Regions from separate parts of the Marinobacter sp. MIT930201 genome, predicted to be linked through region 3. Evidence: predicted binding sites of a transcription regulator. Region 3 holds the regulator's gene; each other region holds the start of a gene.
What was found. Region 3 encodes sigma-54, which starts transcription at its own class of promoters, with help from an activator protein. Its sites were predicted from a motif close to ANTGGCATNNANNTTGCTNT; they were not measured.
Positions count from the first base shown of each region.

Region 1 (4,216 bases), 880 kb from region 3:
TTGCATCGGGTTCTCAAGCACCAATCCCGTTACCGCAACGCGGCTGCACTGGTCACCATGGCGGTATTGCCTTTTCAGCCATTGGTCAGTTTTGCCGCTGGCAGCACCACGAATGATTCACGAGACGTTACGGACGCCGCGCAATTGTACGAGCGTGCCGGTTTGGCGCCGCTTAATGATGACGAGATGGCCGGCGTGTCGGGGCAGGGTGATCAATCCTTGTTGGATCGTATCGCCACGGTATCTGCCATGACCGGAAGTAACGACGGGACAGGAGAGGTTGATCCGGATGTCATCGAAGGCCTGAAACTAACAGCGAACATTTTCGTGCCGGTGCTGAACTTCCTGGATTCTGATCTTACGATATCCGGTGTGCATTATCGGGATGATGTTCCCCGTTACACGGTTCGTGACGATGGCGGACTCACCCTGGCGTTCCCGGAAAGGATCGAACAGATCCGCATGGACAATATACGGGTCAGCGGCAGTCAGGGACCGTCCATGGGGAACATTGCACTCGACAATATCCGCTTCCATCCCGATTCACAGATGACGATCTATACTCGCTGATGGGATGCGTTGGGCTCCGACGTTTGCGGAGCCCAGAAGCCGTCAGGCGCTCGCCAGAACGGTACGGTGTGATACGGCCTTTTGCTCGCCCTGAGCACCGTAGAGGGTCTGGTGCCCGGAAACGCCGCGGAATATATCAGTAAGACGTGAAAGGCGCTTCTGAAGGTGACTGACAACCCGCCCATTATTGCTATTCAACTGGTGACAGGTCTTAAGGCGTTCGTCGGCCTCCCGCCACAAGTCGTAAACATCTGACAGGCCGGCGCTGAGAATAAACCGTGAGGGTGCTCCGTTTTCAGGTCGAAACCCCATCGACACCAGAAGGCGGATTTTGAGTTTGGCCCGTTCACGAATCTGACCCAACAGAGTGTTTTTCTCGCCAGTCAGTGATTCGAGTTTACGGATATCAGATGTGGAAAGGCAGGCTTTTTCCTGCTGCAGGACATCCGCCAGGGATTCGAGTTGACGGATATCCTGAGATAAAAGGTCTTTCAGTTCATCAATTGCGGCCATGATCTACTCACCCGAAAATGCTTTCATCCATCTCAAGCATTTTCTGGGCCAGTTTCTCTGCATCAACCTTGTAGGAGCCGCTTTCAAGGGCAGAGCGGATCTGCTCGATACGGTCATCGTCCATTTCCGGATAACTGCCGAGCTTTTGTTCGAGCTGTTTCAGGTTCTTCGCCTGGCTGCTCAAATTGACATTTTCACCACGGGCGCCTTGCGCCTGGGTCTTTGCCTGCTCAGCTGTAGAGGGCTGAGTGCTCTGGGTAGCGGAAGATTTATCGGCCGTGGTTTTCTGGGTGTTGACCTGGCCTGGGCCTATTCCATTAAAGTCAACTGACATAACGTTACCTGCTTAACTGGTCGGCCGCGTTGGGCGGCTCCAAAATTTCATACCTGTCTATCGGCATGGCCTGACGTTTCTTTAGCGATTTTTGCAAGAGTTAAATGACACTCTTGTCATCTTTCCAAAAAACCGGCAACAGATTGCCGTTTCCGGTGAATCAATGCCGGGAACGAGGTTACATGGGAATCTCGACATGCCCGGGAGCAGTCACACGGGCACGCACGGTGCGGGAGGACGAGAGGTTCTCAACCAGAACCTGTTCTCCAATCCCGGCACTAGCCAGGGCCTTACCCCTTGAGTTTACCGAAAAATTTCCGCTGCGGGCGCTGATGATAACATGGTCTCCGCGTTCGATCGCTGCCGGAGCCAGCACCAAATCCGGTGTAAATACGGTACCGGCGTTCACGCCGCGGCGCATTTCCATGCCCATTAACTGGTCGACATTGGTTATTGCGCCCCGTCGAATCGAATTCACCACCACGTTATCCGACTGTATTGCCGCTTTTGTCAGTCGTTCGCCGCGCCCCAGGGGGCGGGCGGCGACCATGGCTTCACCGGTTATCGTGACGGATACCGGAAGGAACATGCGCCAGGGGCGCTCGCCCTCGCAGGAAACCAGTAGCGAGGGTTGGGTGGTTCTCCAGGGGTCGCCGCTGAACGATACGCTGAGTGGGGTATCACAGGTTGCGAGCGAGAGGCGTGCGTCGAGTTGGCCAGTATCGTGGGAAACCGTAAAGCCTTCGTTTGCCTGAGCCTCTGAAAATGCCTCCAGAAATTGTTCCGCGCTGCTTTGAATTTGTTCGGCCGTGGTCGTGGAGGCCATTGCCGGGCCGGCTGTTACGGCGAATAACAATATGATGGCGAAATTGGTAATGCGCATACGCGGCAGTTTGTCCTATGCTGTCATTAACCGGGTAAAGCCCCGAGTTCAGGAATATCCTAATGATTTCCGGATTCGGCCGTTAAGCCTATCGAGTGAGTCAATAAACCGGCACATAGCCGGTTCCACGCGACTTTCTAGAATAACGCAGCAAGATGCGTGCCGGCAGCAAGACGTTTCGAGTGGGAGATATAAACGATGGCAGGGGTATTGGACAGTGTAAATCAGCGCACCCAGCTGGTGGGCCAGAATCGTCTGGAGCTTCTGTTATTTCGCCTTCGTGGCCGGCAGATGTACGGCATCAACGTCTTCAAGGTCAAGGAAGTGTTGCAGTGCCCCAGGCTGTCGTCGTTGCCGAACAGTCGCCCTATGGTTCGGGGCGTGGCCCATATTCGTGGCGAGACCATCCCTATCATTGACCTTGGTATGTCAATCCGGCTTCCCGGTATTCCCAAGGAAGAGATGGCCACCAGCTTCGTGATCATTACTGAGTACAACCGAAAAACCCAGGGTTTCCTGGTGGCTGGTGTCGACCGCATCGTGAATATGAACTGGGAAGACATCCTGCCGCCACCCAAGGGGGCGGGCAAAGACGTTTACCTGACAGCGGTAACGCACTTTGAAGACAAGCTGATTGAGATTATCGATGTTGAAAAGATCCTGTCTGAAGTGTCGCCGTTTGAGGAAGATGTCACCGAAGACGTTCGCAACCGCAGTTCAGAGCGGGTGCCCGGTCATCTGCCAGTGCTTGTCGTGGATGATTCCGCAGTGGCCCGACGTCAGATCGAGCGTTGCCTCACGGCTATCGGTATGGAAGTGGTGACAAAAAATGATGGCAAGCAGGCCTTGGATTACCTAAAAGAAGTTACGGCAGATGGCTCTCGCGCCATCGATCACCTGTGTTTGATCATATCCGATGTCGAAATGCCGGAAATGGACGGGTACACTCTGGTCACCAAGTGTAAAAATGAGCCTGCAATCAAGGATGTATTTATCATGCTGCACACGTCCCTGAGTGGCGTGTTCAACAAGGCGATGGTGCAGAAGGTAGGCGCTGACGATTTTATGGCTAAGTTCAGCCCCGATGAGTTGGCTGAAAGGGTCATGGAGATTGTTGACCGCGAGCAGTGACGCTCCTCCGTTACTCCCGACTCACTCGATAATGAGATCCAATGAAAGCTGAAATAACGCCACAGGAATACGAGGCCTTTAAATCATTCCTGCAGGATGCGTGTGGCATTTTGCTCGGGGAGAACAAGCAGTATCTGGTAAAAAGCCGTTTACGGCGGATCATGGAAGAGAACAAGCTAAGTACCCTGGGTGATCTGCTGGATCGCGTGAAGCGAACCGGACGTAGCAGTTTGAAGGAAGTCGTGATCGACGCGATGACGACGAATGAAACCCTCTGGTTTCGGGACAATCACCCGTTCCGCATCCTGCAGGAAAAGCTGCTGCCGGAATTCGGCGACAGAAAATCAGCGCAGTCACTTCGTATCTGGTCTGCAGCCTGTTCGACAGGCCAGGAGCCCTATTCGGTAGCGATGATTATTGAAGAATTTCGTCGCCAGCGGCCGGGTAGGCTGCGGGATGTGAAGATCACCGCCACCGACATCTCCAAAAGCGTTCTAGAGGTTGCGCGCCGTGGCGAGTACGAAATGATCGCCATTGGCCGGGGCCTGTCACCCGAGCGGCAAAAGCAGTTTTTCACTCCCGCCATGAATGGCAGTTGGCAGATCCGACCGCAAATCAAGAGCATGGTGGAATTCAGGGAGCTGAACCTGCTTGAACGCTACATGCTCGGGAAGTTTGACATTGTTATGTGCCGGAACGTACTGATCTACTTTTCGGCAGAGCTTAAAAAGGACATCCTGACCCGTATCCATGCCACTCTCAATCCCGGTGGTTACCTGATACTG
Region 1 is NZ_CP138916.1:66,941-71,156, reverse strand. Features, by position in the region: gene SIC19_RS00350 (hypothetical protein) at 1-570, shown strand, start outside; gene SIC19_RS00345 (flagella synthesis protein FlgN) at 613-1,083, opposite strand; gene flgM (flagellar biosynthesis anti-sigma factor FlgM) at 1,091-1,417, opposite strand; gene flgA (flagellar basal body P-ring formation chaperone FlgA) at 1,596-2,300, opposite strand; gene SIC19_RS00330 (chemotaxis protein CheV) at 2,499-3,431, shown strand; gene SIC19_RS00325 (CheR family methyltransferase) at 3,473-4,216, shown strand, end outside.
Region 1: flgA (flagellar basal body P-ring formation chaperone FlgA) is a predicted target of sigma-54. The motif match lies at 2,448-2,467, and genes of this name have one in related genera.

Region 2 (4,216 bases), 2.2 Mb from region 3:
CTGGCTCCCGAACCGCTTCGAGTTTTGGCAGAGTGACCGTGGTGACCGGTTTTACCTTGATCTCCTCAGCAGGGGTGCCTTCCGAGGGCTCGTCGGTATAGGTAACGTTGCCCTGAGCATCCACCTGACGATAGACCTCGGCGGAAACCGGAAGCGCCGCAAGAGCGACAATGCCAGAGAGTAGTGCAAGCCGTGCGTTCATAGAGACAACCTGTCTGATTGTTTTACCCGATTATCAGCGCCAGTCATGAGTATTTCAACGCCATTACCCGGCAGCTTGGTTACATTCCGTTAAGGCTGGTCGAAATGTGCGGCCGTACACAAAAAAGCCCCGCGCAAGGCGGGGCTTCTCTGGGTTGCTGATCCTTACGAACGGATCAGCAGGAGTAGTAGAGCTGGAACTCGACCGGATGCGTGGTCATGTTCAGTTTCTCAACTTCACCGCGCTTCAGATCGATGTAGCCGGCAATCATGTCCTCGGTGAACACGCCGCCGCGGGTCAGGAATTCATGATCTTCAGCCAGGCAATCCAGAGCTTCGGACAGGGTTTCAGCAACCTTCGGAATGTTCAGCGCTTCTTCCTTCGGCAGGTCGTACAGATCCTTGTCCATGGCATCGCCCGGGTGGATCTTGTTCTGGATACCATCCAGGCCGGCCATCATCAATGCAGCGAACGCCAGGTACGGGTTGGCCGCCGGGTCAGGGAAACGCACTTCGATACGACGTGCTTTCGGGCTGTTCACGTATGGAATACGGATGGAGGCCGAACGGTTACGGGCGGAGTAGGCCAGCATAACCGGTGCTTCGTAGCCCGGAACCAGACGCTTGTAGCTATTGGTTGCAGGGTTGGTAAAGGCGTTGATGGCCTTGGCGTGCTTGACGACACCACCGATATAGTAAAGCGCTGCTTCGCTCAGGCCGGCATAGCTGTCACCTGCGAACAGGTTCTTGCCGTCTTTGCTCAGGGACATGTGTACGTGCATGCCGGAGCCGTTATCACCAACCACAGGCTTGGGCATGAAGGTGGCGGTTTTACCGTAGGCGTGGGCCACGTTGTGTACGCAGTACTTGAGAATCTGCACTTCGTCAGCCTTGCGGGTCAGGGTGTTGGCGCCAACGCCGATTTCACACTGGCCAGCGGTGCCGACTTCGTGGTGATGAACCTCAATTTCCAGGCCCATGGATTCCATAGCGGCACACATGGCGCCACGCAGGTCGTGCAGGCTATCCACTGGCGGAACCGGGAAGTAACCACCTTTAACACCCGGGCGGTGACCGATGTTGTTGCGATCGAAGTCTTCGCCGGATACCCAGGCGGCTTCTTCAGAGTGGATGTGGTAGGAAGCGCCCTGCATATCCACATTCCATTTAACAGAATCGAAAACAAAGAACTCAGGTTCCGGACCAAACAGGGCACCGTCAGCGATGCCCGTGGACTTGAGGTACTCTTCCGCACGGCGGGCAACGGAGCGTGGGTCACGCTCATAGCCCTGCATGGTGGAAGGCTCTACGATGTCACAGGTAATGTTCAGTGTGGTTTCTTCGGTGAACGGGTCCAGCACGGAGGTGCTGTCGTCCGGCATCAGAATCATGTCGGATTCATTGATGCCTTTCCAGCCGGAGATTGAAGAGCCGTCGAACATCTTGCCGTCGCTGAAAAAGTCCTCGTCCACCTCGGTGGCCGGCAGCGTTACGTGTTGTTCTTTGCCACGGCTGTCAGTGAATCTCAGGTCGATCCATTTGACTTCGTGTTCCTTGATCAGATCAATCGTCTTGGACATTGTGCATGCTCCGTCTGTTATCCCGCCGTGCGGGCGATTTCTGTGTACATTGTTGCCGGATCGTTCAGCAGTGCTGACTCCCGATCTTTCTTTCAGGTAGGGCAGCTTAACAAAAGCTGTTGCGAGTTACCTGCAAATTCGGCTGCTTAAGGTTTAGCAATAGCCTTGCCAGTTTTTGATGCATGCGCCACAAGTGCGCAATACCAAGGCGTTCGGGCTGTTTTGGAGCGATATGTGCTGATTGGGTGGCCCTATCGCTCTTTCGTGGTGCGTTAAAACGGTGCGATAGCTGAAATAATGCACCAAAATGATGCAGATGGGTTGTTGCTTCGATAGGCGTTTTTCTTCATATAAACGCAAGTGAGTTTGCTATATACTGCGCGCCACTTCATTTTTGCCTCAGGTATTCAGCACAGACGCTGAGTTTCTTCAGGGGGTATTCGGGCTTCCCGGCCCGACAAATGAAATTCATTTTACGGATTTGAGACGGCATGTAAGGGGCTTTGCGCCTACTGAAGACCTCTCAGGTCATTCAGTGCATGCTGCAGGATTATAGTTGTGATTGATAAACTTCGTAATATCGCCATCATCGCCCACGTTGACCATGGCAAGACCACACTGGTTGACCAGCTTCTTCGCCAGTCCGGCACTCTGGATCGCAAAGAGCTCGAAAACGAGCGTGTCATGGACTCCAATGACCAGGAAAAAGAACGTGGTATTACCATTCTGGCCAAGAACACGGCGCTGAAGTGGCACGACTACGACATCAATATCGTGGACACCCCGGGTCACGCCGATTTCGGGGGTGAAGTCGAGCGTGTCATGAGTATGGTCGATTGCGTGTTGCTCGTGGTTGACTCTATTGATGGCCCGATGCCACAAACCCGGTTTGTCACCCAGAAAGCGTTTGATGCGGGCCTGCACCCGATTGTCGTCGTGAACAAGATTGACCGCCCTGGAGCTCGCCCGGACTGGGTAGTGGATCAGGTGTTCGACTTGTTCGACAACCTCGGCGCCAGCGATGAGCAGCTGGACTTTCCGATTGTCTACGCCAGTGCCCTGAACGGCATTGCCGGAATGGATCACGAAAAGCTGGACGACAACATGGACGCGGTTTTCCAGGCCATCGTTGATCACGTACCTGCGCCCAACGTCGACCGGGACGGTCCGTTCCAGATGCAGATTTCTCAGTTGGACTACAACAGCTTCCTGGGCGTTATTGGCATCGGCCGCATTATGCGCGGCAAGATTAAAACCAACTCTCCGGTTACGGCCATTGGTGCCAACGGCAAAAAGCGCCAGGGCCGTATTCTCAAGATCATGGGCCATTCCGGGCTGCAGCGTGTTGAAGTCGACGAAGCGCAGGCGGGCGACATTATTTGCGTCAGCGGCATGGATGAGCTGTACATCTCTGACACCTTGTGTGACCAGGCCAATGTTGAAGCCTTGCCGCCGTTGACGGTGGATGAGCCGACGGTTTCCATGACGTTCCAGGTCAACGACTCACCGTTTTGTGGCAAGGAAGGTAAGTTTGTCACCAGCCGCAACATCAAAGAGCGTTTGGAAAAAGAGCTGCTGCACAACGTTGCTCTGCGAGTTGAAGAAGGTGAGTCGGCAGATAAGTTCAAGGTATCCGGCCGTGGCGAGCTGCACCTCTCAGTGTTGATCGAAAACATGCGCCGCGAGAACTTTGAGCTCGCCGTGGGTCGTCCGGAAGTGGTTATCCGTGAGATCGATGGTGTTAAACAGGAGCCGTACGAAAACGTCATCATCGACATCGAAGAGCAGCACCAGGGTGCGCTTATGGATCAGATGGGGCTCCGCAAGGGTGAAATGACCAACATGGTGCCGGACGGAAAGGGCCGTATGCGTCTTGAGTATACGATTCCGGCGCGCGGGCTGATCGGTTTCCGTAACGCCTTCCTGACCATGACCTCCGGTTCGGGTATTTTGACTTCAACCTTCAGCCATTACGGCCCTATTAAGAGCGGTGATGTGACCAGTCGTCAGAACGGTGTGCTGGTGTCAATGGCAACTGGTGCCGCGCTGACTTATTCGCTGGAAACACTGCAGAGCCGGGGCAAGTTGTTCCTGGATCCCGGCCAGGAAGTGTACGAAGGTCAGTTGTGTGGTATTCACAGTCGTGACAACGATCTGGTGATTAACCCCACCAAGGGGAAGAAGCTGGACAATATGCGTGCGTCCGGCAAGGACGAGGTCATCGGCCTGGTGCCGCCGATCAAGCATACCCTTGAGCAGGCTCTGGAGTTCATCGATGAAGATGAATTGGTGGAAGTGACGCCCAAGTCGATCCGCCTGCGCAAGAAGCTTCTGACCGAGAATGAGCGTAAGCGCGCCCATAAGAAGTAATCTTCAGTGCGTGATATCAAGGGGCGGGCCATCATGGATGGCCCGCCCCTTTTTCGTTGTCTTCA
Region 2 is NZ_CP138916.1:1,346,069-1,350,284, reverse strand. Features, by position in the region: gene SIC19_RS06225 (DUF4124 domain-containing protein) at 1-202, opposite strand, end outside; gene glnA (glutamate--ammonia ligase) at 378-1,781, opposite strand; gene typA (translational GTPase TypA) at 2,340-4,151, shown strand.
Region 2: glnA (glutamate--ammonia ligase) is a predicted target of sigma-54. The motif match lies at 1,935-1,954, and genes of this name have one in related genera.

Region 3 (4,216 bases):
GGTCGGTGCCCACAAACTGCCGAAGGCTGGTGTCCCAATAGGGATTGGGCAGGCAGCGCACATCGAACACATAGTCCGAATCCAACGGTACACCGTGCTTGAACCCGAACGACTGGAACAGCAGCGCCAGTTCCTGGTGACGCCTGCCCGCAACCCGCTGCTTCACCATATCCCGGAGCTCATACATGGACAGCCCCGTGGTGTCGATGTAGAGGTCTGCCAGCTTGGAGAGCGGCTCCAGAAGCTTCTTTTCGTTACCGATGGCCTCCCTCAGGGAGGTCTTGTCATCACTCAGTGGATGCTTTCGGCGCGTGGCATGGAAGCGCTGCAGAAGAGACTGTTCATCGGCGTCGAGATAGATGATCTCGATGGTTACGCCAGTATCCTGAAGGCTGCGGTAGATATCCTCGAAGTTGCTCAATTCTCCGGAAAGGTTACGGGCATCGATGCTGACCGCCATCTTTCCCAGCCGGCTGGGAGAGTTCTGGTTGGTGGCTTCCTGCGTGAGGGGGAACAGGAGGCCAATGGGCAGGTTGTCAATGCAGTAAAAGCCCAGGTCTTCCAGAACATGTAACGCGGTACTTTTCCCGGAACCTGATCGGCCGCTGACGATGATCAGTTTCATAGCCCGTTCACCTTGGATGTGGAGTGGTTCAGCCTGTCTCGGCTGTCATCCGGCGATAGAGAGAGCCTGCATCAGTGCACTGACGCAGCTGGTCGCAGAATGCACGCTCGTTGAACTTTTCGGCAAGCTGGCTCAAAAGCTCAAGATGCTCGCTGGTGGCTTCCTTGGGGACAATCAAGGTGAAGACGAGGTCCACCGGCTGATTGTCGATAGCATCGAACGCAACGCCTTCTTCCAGGGTCAGCAATACGCCGACCACGTGATCCAGCCCTTCCAGCCTGCAATGGGGGATCGCGATGCCCTGTCCGATGCCTGTGCTCCCCAGTCGCTCCCGCGCGACCAGGTTGGTGAATATCTGGGTGTCGCTGAGCAAAGAGTCGTGCTGCTGGATCTGCTCGGCAATGGTTTCCATAACCCGCTTTTTGCTGGAGGCAGGCACCCGGCAAAGGGTTAGCTCCGGCGCGAGAATGTTCTCGATAGTCAGGGATGTGTCGGTCATGAATCGACTGCATTTCCGTAAAAAAAGGCTGCGGCACCTATTGCATGGTTAGCCAGTGCCGCAGCTCGATTAACTGTCATGCCGGGGCGTCGTCCTAGCGGGCGCCATTCCCGTGCATCCGGTCTACGTTCTTTTCCTTGTGCTTCAGAATCTGCCTGTCCAGCTTGTCTACCAGTCCATCAATGGCAGCGTACATATCGCTGTTTTCGGCCTTTGCGTGAATCTCACCACCTATCACGTGAAGCGTAGCTTCCGCCATCTGGCGCACTTTTTCCACCTCAAGGGTAACCTGGCAATTGCTGATATGGTCGAAGTGCCGCTCAAGCTTTTCAAATTTGCCTGATACGTAATCTTTCAGTGCGGGAGTCAGTTCTACGTGATGGCCTGAAATATTGAGTTGCATAGGCTTCTCCTGTTTTCAGCTTGCCGGCACCCGTTAGGATACCGGCTGTGTGCCACAGCGTTATGCTGCAGGCGGTATACTTTCAGGAAAGGGCTCTCCCCGTGAGGCCGGGAACAGACGCTTCCTACACCAATCGCTTTCGCTCGTTGGACGGAGGAATGTGCATTGCCTCGCGATACTTGGCCACGGTTCGTCTAGCCACCTTTATACCCTGGTCTCCTAGCATGGCTGCAATTTTGCTATCGCTCAATGGCTTTTTCGGAGTTTCCGTTGCAATCAGCTTCTTGATCATCGCGCGGATTGCCGTGGATGAGCACTCTCCACCTTCGTCGGTACTGACATGGCTCGAGAAAAAATACTTAAGTTCAAATATGCCCCGCGGTGTGTGCATGTATTTCTGGGTGGTGACCCTTGAAATGGTCGACTCGTGCATTTCCACCGCCTGGGCAATATCCGAGAGAATCAATGGTTTCATGGCTTCCTCGCCATGGTCCAGAAACCCCTGCTGGTGCTCGACAATGCGCGTGGCCACCTTGAGCAGGGTTTCGTTGCGGCTCTGCAGGCTCTTGATGAACCACTTTGCCTCCTGCAACTGGTCCCGCAGGTAGGTGTTGTCGGCGCTGCTGTCCGCACGCTTTATAAGAGAAGCATAGCTTGCATTCACACGAATGCGTGGTGCAATTTCAGGATTCAGTTCCACGCGCCAGCGCTCATTGTGCTTGCGCACGATCACATCCGGGATGACATAGTCCGGCTCGGCCTGGTCCAGGGTGTCGCCGGGGCGGGGGTTCAAACCGGTAATAAGTGCCAGGACATCCCGTAGCTGTTCTTCTTTCAGGCGGCTGCGGCGCAACAGCTGGGCGTAATCGCGGTTACCCAGCAGGTTTATGTAGTGGGTAATCACCAGTCGCGCCTGAGCCAGCCAGGGTGTTTCCGGGGGCAGTTGGTTCAGCTGGATCAGCAGGCATTCCTGCAGATCACGGGCGAACACGCCGGGTGGATCGAAGTGCTGCAGGCGATGAAGAACGGCTTCCACTTCGTCCAGTTCCAGCGGGTCTTCGTCGGATTCGTCCACCATGCCTGAATGAATTTCTTCAAGCGGAGAGGTCAGGTAGCCGTGGTTATCAACCGCATCCATCAGGGCATGGGCGATGGCCTGATCCCGCTCGCTCATGGGCGTCAGGTTCAGTTGCCATTCCAGGTGGTCCTGGAGCGTTTCGGTGGGGGAGTTACGGGTTTCGAAGTCGTGGTCGTTTTCGTCGTCGTTACGGGCTGCTGACGCGGGGGCTGACTGGTAAATGTCATCCCAGGCGGTGTCGACGGGAAGATCATCGGGAATGGTGTCGGGACTGTCCGTTTCTGATGACCAGTCAGGTCCATTTTCGGATTCGTCCCACTCGGTAGCAGTGTCTGAAGCGGTGTTGGATTCCTCGGTTGACGCTGTTTCAGACGACTCGTTGTCACTGTCCGTTGATTCCGGATTCTGGTTGTCGTCGTCTTCCGAGGTTTCCAGCATTGGGTTGGATTCCAGTGCCTGCTGGATTTCCTGCTGGAGGTCCAGGGTGGAGAGCTGCAGAAGCCTGATAGCCTGTTGCAGCTGGGGCGTCATGGTCAGGCTTTGACCCAGCTTTAACTGTAGTGAGGCTTTCATAACCATGGTTCAGGATCCGTCACTCGGTCTCTCTCTTCCGTCACTCAGGCTCTCTCTTTACGTCATCAGGGCGCTTTCTGGAGCCGGGGTTGCACAAAAACTCTTTGTATGCTGGCTACTTGCCGCACCAAGCAAGTTCTTTGCCGAGTCTACTACAGGCGAAACTCGTTGCCTAGATACACTTCCTTGACCTGCTGGTTGGCCAGTATATCGTCCGAATTACCAGAGGCAATGATGTGGCCGCCGCTGACAATGTACGCATTCTCGCAGATGTCGAGGGTTTCCCGCACGTTGTGGTCGGTGATCAGTACGCCGATACCCTTGTCCCGCAAGTGTCGGATAATCTGCTTGATGTCGCTCACGGAGATCGGGTCGACACCGGCGAAGGGCTCGTCCAGCAGGATGAACGCCGGTTCCATCGCCAGCGCCCGGGCAATTTCCACCCGCCGTCGCTCACCGCCTGACAGGGCCATGCCGACACTATCGCGGATGTGGGTAATGTGAAACTCTTCAAGCAGTTCCTCTAACTTGGCCTCCCGGTCAGCGCGTTTGAGTTCGCGGCGGGTTTCCAGGATCGCCAGTATGTTGTCGCGCACGGTGAGCTTGCGAAACACGGATGCTTCCTGGGGCAGGTACCCGATTCCCTTGCGGGCACGGCCGTGCATGGGCAGGGGCGTGATGTCCTGATTGTCGATGGTGATGCGACCGTTGTCGGCGGAAACCAGGCCAACAATCATGTAGAAACACGTCGTTTTGCCCGCGCCGTTGGGGCCGAGCAAGCCGACGATCTCGCCACTGCGAATTTCCAGGGAAACGTCGATGACGACCTTCTTCTGTTTGTAGCTTTTTGCGAGGTTACTGGCCCTGAGAACTGCCATCGGTATCCTGTCCGTTAGGGTTGTTATCTGGATTGTTGCCGGAGTTGCCGCGTGGCTGGATGACCATTTCGACGCGACCGCTGCCATCGCCCTGGTCAGCAGAGCCCTCTGCGGTCACCACGCGTTCGGCGCTGTCGTAATGAATGACGTCGCCCCGGAA
Region 3 is NZ_CP138916.1:3,545,343-3,549,558, forward strand. Features, by position in the region: gene rapZ (RNase adapter RapZ) at 1-625, opposite strand, end outside; gene ptsN (PTS IIA-like nitrogen regulatory protein PtsN) at 654-1,124, opposite strand; gene hpf (ribosome hibernation promoting factor) at 1,219-1,527, opposite strand; gene SIC19_RS16160 (RNA polymerase factor sigma-54) at 1,652-3,178, opposite strand; gene lptB (LPS export ABC transporter ATP-binding protein) at 3,331-4,056, opposite strand; gene lptA (lipopolysaccharide transport periplasmic protein LptA) at 4,034-4,216, opposite strand, start outside.